Linked DNA regions of Proteiniborus sp. DW1. Each later gene encodes a partner of the first gene's protein in a complex. Links are inferred from orthologs where the notes say so. Each region holds a gene or a part of one and is shown on either strand. Other genes may lie near its edges. The genes, in order: holB, holA and dnaX.

The links.
Region 2: holB (region 1) and holA share a complex: the UniProt entries of both Bacillus subtilis proteins name them as parts of the DNA clamp loading complex. The link is inferred for Proteiniborus sp. DW1 from one-to-one orthologs.
Region 3: holB (region 1) and dnaX share a complex: the UniProt entries of both Bacillus subtilis proteins name them as parts of the DNA clamp loading complex. The link is inferred for Proteiniborus sp. DW1 from one-to-one orthologs.

The regions. Positions count from the first base shown.
Region 1 is NZ_FMDO01000003.1:95,546-98,595, reverse strand. What follows is about bases 51-2,933. They hold holB (DNA polymerase III subunit delta'), read right to left. Parts: upstream 2,041-2,933; coding sequence 1,060-2,040; downstream 51-1,059. Other genes in these bases: DW1_RS00585 (cyclic-di-AMP receptor), read right to left, coding at 2,920-2,933; DW1_RS00590 (cyclic-di-AMP receptor), read right to left, coding at 2,519-2,848; DW1_RS00595 (YaaR family protein), read right to left, coding at 2,054-2,506; DW1_RS00605 (PSP1 domain-containing protein), read right to left, coding at 154-1,056; DW1_RS00610 (DUF362 domain-containing protein), read right to left, coding at 51-55. Also shown: more of DW1_RS00610, read right to left, coding at 1-50; more of DW1_RS00585, read right to left, coding at 2,934-3,050. UniProt on the Bacillus subtilis protein: DNA polymerase III is a complex, multichain enzyme responsible for most of the replicative synthesis in bacteria.
Region 2 is NZ_FMDO01000040.1:18,999-21,999, reverse strand. What follows is about bases 27-2,860. They hold holA (DNA polymerase III subunit delta), read left to right. Parts: upstream 27-840; coding sequence 841-1,881; downstream 1,882-2,860. Other genes in these bases: DW1_RS10295 (sensor histidine kinase), read left to right, coding at 1,899-2,762; DW1_RS10305 (DNA internalization-related competence protein ComEC/Rec2), read left to right, coding at 27-793. Outside these bases: more of DW1_RS10305, read left to right, coding at 1-26; DW1_RS10290 (NfeD family protein), read left to right, coding at 2,883-3,001. UniProt on the Bacillus subtilis protein: Part of the beta sliding clamp loading complex, which hydrolyzes ATP to load the beta clamp onto primed DNA to form the DNA replication pre-initiation complex.
Region 3 is NZ_FMDO01000028.1:75,604-78,741, reverse strand. What follows is about bases 135-3,105. They hold dnaX (DNA polymerase III subunit gamma/tau), read right to left. Parts: upstream 2,463-3,105; coding sequence 807-2,462; downstream 135-806. Other genes in these bases: DW1_RS06195 (xanthine dehydrogenase family protein molybdopterin-binding subunit), read right to left, coding at 2,715-3,105; DW1_RS06205 (YbaB/EbfC family nucleoid-associated protein), read right to left, coding at 453-788; recR (recombination mediator RecR), read right to left, coding at 135-324. In the rest of the region: more of recR, read right to left, coding at 1-134; more of DW1_RS06195, read right to left, coding at 3,106-3,138. UniProt on the Bacillus subtilis protein: Part of the beta sliding clamp loading complex, which hydrolyzes ATP to load the beta clamp onto primed DNA to form the DNA replication pre-initiation complex.

The DNA.
Region 1 (3,050 bases):
ACTCTGGTTCACATGCTCCACAGCTAATACATGCATCTGTAATTTTATATGACATAGAGTTCACCTCCTTAGAAAAGGACTTTACGCTCATTCGTTAATATTGTACCACTTATTCGATAAATATTAAAGTATTTTTAAAATATTTAACAAAGTCTATTCGTCTTTCATTAACTCCTCTAGTTTCTTTAAATCTTCTATATCTTCAACATCTATATGTATATTTTCATCTACAGGAGCTGCTGGCTTTTCTACTTCTTTAATTTCATCGATTACAAAAGGAATTATATCTTCTGTGTCGTCTGGGAGTTTAACTTTTACTTTTACAATTTCTAGTAGTGTATTAGTCTCTACTACTATACCCTTTCCATTTGGGGTCATTACTACTGAACCAATGCTTGGAAGTTTTTCTAATATCTTTTCATACATTTCATGCTCATATTTTAAGCAGCACATTAGTCTGCCACATATACCTGATATTTTAGTTGGGTTCAGTGATAGACTTTGCTCTTTAGCCATCTTAATAGATACTGGAGCAAATTCACCTAGGAAGGTTGAACAACAAAGAGTACGCCCACATGGTCCTAGACCACCTATCATCTTTGATTCGTCTCTAACTCCTATTTGTCTAAGCTCTATTCTCGTCTTAAATATGGCTGCTAAATCCTTAACTAACTCCCTAAAATCAACTCTTCCATCAGCTGTAAAATAAAATATGACCTTATTGTTATCAAAGGTATATTCTACATCTATTAGCTTCATATCCAAACCATGCTCTTCTATTTTTTTAAGGCAGGTTTCAAATGCTTCCTTCTCCTTTTGGATATTCTCCTGATTTAACGCAATATCCTCCTCTGTTGCCACTCTTAATACCCTTTTAAGAGGAGGGACTATTTCTTCTTCTTTTATTTCCTTAATTCCTACTACAGCTTGGCCAAACTCTATTCCTCTTGCAGTCTCTACTATAACAAAATCATCTTTTTTTATATCTATATTATCTGGATCAAAGTAATATATTTTCCCGGCCTTTTTAAATCTTACTCCTACGACTGTTACCATAATCTATACCTCCTGTATATTTAAAAGCATTACTTCAATTGCAAGCTGAAAGTTTACATTGGAGTGGATGTCCTCTTTAGTCCTTCTCACTACATCTAGTATATCCATTATTTTAGGCTTTGATAATTTCTTGCATTGGTTTAAAATCAAATCCACCTTATCTTTATTGATAAGAATATCTACATTCCCTGTTTCTTTATATATCAATAAATCCCTGCTCCATAATAAGATTATATCCAAGATTTCGTCTATAATGTCTTTATTATGTTCAAAAAAATCACTAACAGAAAAAACCTTTAATTTATCTCCATTTATAACTATGTCTATCTTTTCTATCGTCTCATCTCTAAGCATTTTAAACTCATCTGAGCTTGACAATTCTATAGCTCTTCCTATTATACCATTTGAAAACACAGCTATAAACCTTGCTTGATCTTCTGACCTATTGTAGTTTTTGATTAATGCCTTTTCAATTTTTTGCCTCTCTATAGGAGTGAACTTTACTATTTGACATCTTGAAACTATGGTAGGAAGTAAACTATAACCATTAGTAGCTAATAGTATAATAATTACATAAGCTGGTGGTTCTTCTAAGGTTTTCAAAAAGCTATTTTGTGCTTGTTGAGTCATTTTGTTTACATCATCTAATATATAGACTTTTCTATTTGACTCTAGGGGCAGCTTTCTAATAGTCCTCTGCAATTCATCTATTTGCTCCTTCTTAAATGAATCTTTATCTGGGTATTCCATATAAAAATCAGGATGGTTTCCTGATTCGATTTTCATACAGGATGGGCATGTGTTACATGGATTATCTCCACCTCTTTGACATAATAATGTTTTGGCAAAGACTTTAGCTAACTTTTCTTTGCCAATAGATTTAGGTCCTTCAAAGAGATAGCTATGCGAAACTGAGTCATTCCTTATTGCATTTTTTAGGCTTTCAATAATATTTTCATGCCCTATTATTTCATTAAAGTCCATATTAAACCCTCTCTTACATGTATACGTCTAATATGAGTCCTCGTATATCATCTAGTCTTTTTAGTATCTTTATGTTATCTTTTTCTTTAGATAATACGTCCTTTGTAAGTCCTTCTAATTCTTCGTCAACTCTTTTAATAATACCATAAACTCTATGTCTTCCTCTACTATCCAAAAAATTGCTCTTTTTAAATTTAACCATTGAATCTACAGATTCCTTTAAGAATTCAGAAATCAGAGCTTTATATGCTAATACTTCTTTTATTGTAACATTCTTTGCTAGCCTATCTGCTTGCATATCTATTTTCTCAAGAAGTTTTTCAAGTCTCTCTTTTACTGTTAACTCATCAGCTCTTTTCAGCTCTTCAGTAAATCTTGACCGTTGTATATCCCTTTTTTTAGCTTCTTGTGGATTTGGTAAATCAATGGCTTGGGCCGATTTATTCATAACATCATTTATCTTCATAGGTAACCTCTCCTATATTTTTTCAAATCTACTTATATCTACTACAAATATTGTGGCTCCCCCTACTTGAACCTCCACTGGATAAGCCATGTATATTCCAGATGACCATGCAACAGGTGGTGGAGGAGTAGTAATCATCTTTCTTGAACGACATAGCTCTTCAATTATCTTAATTACATTATCCACTTCCTCTTTTTTCACTCCTGTTAGTATGGTTGTGTTTCCTGATCTTAGGAAGCCTCCTGTAGAAGCAAGCTTAGTAACACTATATCCGGTTTTCATTAATTTATCTACTAGCCTAGGAGCATCTTCATCTTGAACAATGGCTATAACGAGTTTCATGTTTTACCCTCCTTTCATTTTCACAAACACACTAGAATATAATGAAATAGCATATATTTCATTATATCCTCCTATATCCTCTCATATCTATCAACATCTAAAACAAATATTGTAGCTCCTCCTATTTTTATGTTATAAGGATATGGCATGTAAGCCTCTTCTACTAATGGCATTGGGGCTACAGAGGTTGTGACTTCTCTTG
Region 2 (3,001 bases), on another replicon or contig:
AAATAAATTAGATGCAATTTTTATAACCCACTTCCATGAGGACCATGCTGAAGGAGTGATTCCTCTTATAAATAATATAAGGATTGACAATATTTTTATCGGATATGAGGACAATAAAAACTATCTATACAAGGAAATCATGTATAGTGCAAATAAGTATAACATTAAAGTCAATAAAATATCAGAAGGTGATTTAATTCATATAGATAATTATAATAAAATAGAAGTTTTAAATCCACTTTATAACGTGTCAGCTGATAATATTGAAAATGAAAATAACCTGTCCTTAGCTTTAATTCTAAAATCTTATGGTAAGAGTATATTCTTTACTGGTGATATTGAAAAGGAAGTAGAATACAGGATGGTTAATGATAATAGAATAAATAAAATAGATGTCATTAAAGTTCCGCACCATGGGAGTTCTACATCATCTACCTCAGAGCTAGTAAATAAAATAAAGCCTTCTTATGCAGTAATTCAGGTAGGTAAAAATAACTTTGGCCATCCCAATGATGAAGTATTAGAAAGATATAGACAGATAGGGACACAAATATTTAGAAATGATGAAAATGGTTTGATAAGATTTAAAATAGATAAAGAAGGCATAGAAATATATACATATATCACAGATAAAGTTACATTTAATGATATAATAGAAAAGTATAGGTATGAGTTGTTGTATATGATTATTTATATAGGAATTTCAGTTTTCTTATGTATTATTTATATTGACTGCTATTCTACACCAGAAGAATTACAATTAAAGTGCTGTATTGGTATTTGCAAGTCTTAAGCAATTGGTATAGCTTTCAAAAGAGAATTGATAAAGGAGTGCGTCAGATGGACTATAAGGAGATGCTAAAAGATATTAAAAATGATGAACTCAAAAATGTTTATCTTTTATATGGAAATGAGATGTATTTGAAGGATTATATAATATCTAATATCAAGCAAAAATATATTGACGTAGCTTTTGAATCGCTTAATATGATTTATATTGATGGAAAAGAGACAACTACAGATAAAATAATAAATGCATGTGAAACATTACCATTTATGTCTGATAAGAAAATAGTTGTGGTAGAAGATCTTCCCTTATTTACTACTAAGAAAGAAACCAATAACTTAGATGAAGATGAGCTATGCAACTATTTGGGGAAACTTAATTCATCTACTTGTTTGCTGTTTGTTTTAAATGAAGTTAAAATTGATAATAGAAAAAAAGTGATTAAGATTATTAAGCAAAATGGTGAAATAGTACAGTTATTAAAGCTAAGAGATGCTGAATTAATAAAGTGGACTCAAAGTGTTTTTTCTAGAAATAAAAAAAGTATTTCAAATATAGATATTCAGTTTTTTTTGCACCAAGCTGGATATTACGATTCCAATAATGAGCGTACATTGTATGATCTTGAAAATGAAATTAACAAAATTTGTAGTTATCTCGGGCAAAGAAAAATTGTAGAAAAAGAAGATATTGAAAAAGGAGTAGTCAAGTCGCTTCAAAATAATGTTTTTGCACTAGTAGATGCAATAGGAGAGAAAAAGGTTGATGAAGCCTTATCTATATTTAATGATATGATTTTAGACAATGAACCTATTCAGTTGATTTTTCACATGATAATTAGGCAACTGAGACTGTTGATGCTAACGAAGCTTTATGGAGAAAAGGGGTATAGCCAAGGCGATATATCTCAAAAAATTAATGTCCCTACCTTTGTAGTAAAAAAGCTATTAATGCAAACAAAAAATTTTTCTTCTACAAATCTCAATACTATACTAGAAAAAGCTCTTGATGTTGATAGAACTATTAAAACAGGCAAGATGGAGTGGAGTTTAGCAGTTGAAATGTTCATATCTGAAATAAGTAACTTATATTAAATGAATGGGGAATTTTTATGAATAAAAATTTTAACATCTATGCTAATAAGGCCATTAGAATTATTGTCGTTATTAACTTGATACAGGTGATTTTAGTAACTGGTCTAATAACCGTGTATTTGTTAAGAGACAATCTAAGTTTTTTGCCTATTAATAGCTTTGATTTGCTCCTAATTAGTTTAGTGTCTATTTCTCTAATTAATAATTTTCTCGTTTTGAAGGATATAAGGGTGGTAAGAGATCTAAGTCTGCAAAACAATATGAAAAGTATATCCTTACAAAATATATCAGAACTTAATAATGTATTACGTGCCCAACGGCATGATTTCTTAAATCATCTACAAGTTGTTTATAGCTTAATCGAATTAAATGAATATACTGAAGCTTCTAACTATATTGAGACTGTATATAAAGATATCATAAAGGTAAATAGGTCACTAAAAACTTCAAATGCAGCTATAAATGCACTTTTACAAGCTAAATTAGTAGACTGTGAGAATAAAGATATTTTAGTAGAACTACATATTGATACAAGACTTGAAAACCTAATAGTTCCTGATTGGGAAATGTGTAGAGTTCTTGGAAACTTAATCGATAATGCCATTGATGCCGTAAAAGAGTCAAAGGAAAAAGGATTTATTAATATTGAAATAGTTGAAATAGATTCAAATTATGTTTTTACTATTAGGAATAGTGGAAAATCAATCCCTAAAGAGATGCTGGATAGTATTTTTGAGCCGGGCTATACAACTAAAAGAAATAGAGGAGAGGGTATGGGGCTAGCAATAACTAAGAAAATAACACAAAAATATAATGGAAAGATAACTGTAGATAGCAATCAAAGCGTGACAACCTTTAGTGTCTATATTCCATCTGAATAATAGCTGATGAAAGCGACATATGAGACCTCTAAATGTATTGTTTATTAAATATGTATTTATATATAGATATTATAGATATAATATAAAATTATCTAATAATCATCGGAAGGGAGTGAACATATGGTAATGGCAGAATTAGTCCAAAGTATAGGTATATTATCTGTTATATTTTTCGGCTTAGGATTTTTACTTATGATTATAGAGGTTTTCGTTCCAGGATTTGGAGTCTCAGGCATATT
Region 3 (3,138 bases), on another replicon or contig:
TAAAACGTGATATAATCCTTGAAATTCCTTAGTTTTCTCTAAGGCTATAACATCTCTTGGGTCTTCTACAACACATATTGTAGTTTGATCTCTGTTAGTATTGCTACAAATAAAGCATGGATCTGTATCTGTAAGATTACTACATATGCTACAATACTTAATATTTCTCTTGGCATTTACTATGGCATTTGCAAGCTCATTTACATCATCGGCATTCATGTTTAGCACATAAAACGCAAGCCTTTGAGCTGTTTTTCTGCCTATACCAGGTAGTTTTGAAAATTCTTCTATTAGACTGGCTAAAGGAGGCGCAAAATACTCCATCTATATCACCCTTTCAGTTAAGCTGTTTCCAGCATTTAAACATAGAAAAACTAGGTGGAGAATACTCTCCACCTTATTTAAATCCTACCTTTGATAAAACTTAAAGGTAGGAAGCTGTAGTGAAACTGCTAAAATAACCCTGGTATATTCATACCTCCAGTTATCTTTTGCATTTCCCTACTAACCATTTCGTCTGCACTTCTTAAAGCTTCATTTGTTGCAGCAAGGATTAAGTCTTGAAGCATTTCAACATCATCTGGATCTACTACATCCTTATCTATAGTCACTTCCAGCACTTCTTTTTTTCCATTAACCTTAACTGTAACTGCTCCACCACCTGCGCTTGCTTCGACTTCTCTTTCGTTTAGCTCATTTTGCAAATCAGCCATTTGCTTCTGCATTTTTTGAACCTGCTTCATCATATTTCCCATGTTACCCATTCCTGGGAATCCACCTCTTGCCATTATAAAAAAACCTCCTTATTATTCTTCAATTTTTACTAGTTCTTCTCCAAAAGTATCAATAACCTTTTGGATTAGCTCTTCGCCTTGTTTCTCTTCCTGCTTTTCTTCATTAACATCTACAATGTCATCTTCCATTGCAAATTTAATCTCTATATTAGAATTTAAGCAATTATTAATGATTTTCTGAACAAGCTCCTTATTTTCACTTTTTTCAATGGCCTCTTTATGAAATCTAAATCCATCTTCAAAAGCTATTGTCAATATATTATTCTTTATACTTAAAGGTTTTCCTTCCATAATTAGAGCATGAAGAGATATTCTTTCAACTCTTGTAGCCTTTAATATATTTTTCCATTCATCTTTAATCTCTTTAATATCTATATCTGTTCGTAATTCGCATTTGTTTTGATTAGTAGCAACTGGAATATATTGTTGCCTTTCTACTACTTTTTCAGAAACTGTACTCTTAGTAGAAGTATTAGATACAGATTGCTTTCTAGAATCTGCCTCTTTAATAAAAGTGCCATTTTCAAGCTTTTCTTCTAGCCTTCTAAGTCTTGTCATCACATCATCAAAATCATTGTTAGTAGCTTCGTTTAACATCTTTATGATGCTGACTTCAAGTATTACCCTAGGCTGAGACGACCATTTGCACTGAGTCTCTGCATCTGATAGTATTCTAAGTATATTTATTATACCACTTGTGTCTATATTTTCAGCCTGTTTTTTAAGATTTTCTATCATTTCCTCTGTTTCATCAAGCATACTATCTACATTTTTAGATACCTTTATGACCATTAGGTTCCTAAAGTGAAGTATCAAGTCTTTAATAAACTGATTAATGTCTTTCCCACTTTGAACTATTTGCTCTATAAGCTCAAGAGCCTTATCTGCATTTTTTCCTATTATTGAATCTGTTAGCTCATATATTATATCATTACTTACTACTCCAAGTATGGAGAGAATGTAATCATAGGTCAGTTTCTTTTCAGAAAAGGAAAGGCATTGATCTAGAAGGCTAAGGGCATCTCTCATCGCTCCATCTGAATTTCTAGCTATTAGATTTAGACCTTTTGGGTCCGCATTTATGCCTATTTCGTCTAATATGTTTTGCATATTTTCTATTATATCTTTTATGGTTATCCTTTTAAAGTCAAACCTTTGACATCTAGATAATATTGTAGCTGGCAGTCTTTGAGGCTCTGTTGTAGCCAGTATGAATATTAAATGCTTTGGTGGCTCTTCTAATATTTTTAAAAGAGCATTAGAAGCACCTTTAGATATCATATGAACCTCGTCAATAATGTATACTTTATATTTGCATTTAGCTGGAGGATACTTTGCCTTCTCTCTAAGCTCTCTAATATCTTCTACACTAGTATTAGAAGCAGCATCCATTTCTATGACATCCATTATAGTTTCATCAAGTATTCCCTTACATACTTCACATTCATTACAAGGGTTTCCATCATGACTATTTGTACAATTGACAGCTCTCGCAAATACTTTTGCTGTGGAAGTCTTGCCAGTTCCTCTAGTTCCTGAAAATAAATACGCATGGGCTATGTTATTATTTTTTATTTGGTTTTTTAGTGTTGTAGTTATATGTTCTTGCCCCATGACATCGTCAAAGGTCTTTGGTCTAAACTTCCTATACAATGCTTGATAAGCCATTCAATCACCTTCACGTGTTTAATAAGTATATTATACCAAAACTTCTTGTCATATACCACTGTTGGATTTTTAACACTAAAATTCCTTTACCTAAGAGCTTAGGATTACAGTAATAAGATTCAAGATGACGAAACTCTTCATTGCACTCAGAGTGACAATAGGAACTTGGCATTTCAAGTACTGTCAGCTGAACATATTAAAGGAGCAAAAATATTCAAAAGTCGATGTGTTCAACACATCGACCTATTTTAGTTATATATTGCTTTGTTTTTCTAACAATGTCGTCAATACTTTTTCTGGTGTTGCCGGTAAGTCTCTTATCCTGATTCCGCAAGCATTATATATAGCATCCATAATCGCTGGAGCTACCGGATTTACTACTACTTCTCCTATAGATTTAGCTCCATAAGGTCCTGAAGCATCATATCCTGGTGCTAATTCTGCAACTACTTTCCCAATGTCTCTTCTCATTGGAAGCTTGTACTCCATCAGAGTATCAGTCATTAACCTTCCTTCCGGGCTATATTTTACTTCTTCATATAAGGCTAGCCCTATTCCTGTTGCTATACCACCTTCAACCTGTACCTTTGAAAGCATTGGGTTTATAGGTGTACCGCAATCTACTACTCCTACAAATTCAACTACATCTACTTTTCCTGTTTCTAAATCTACTTCT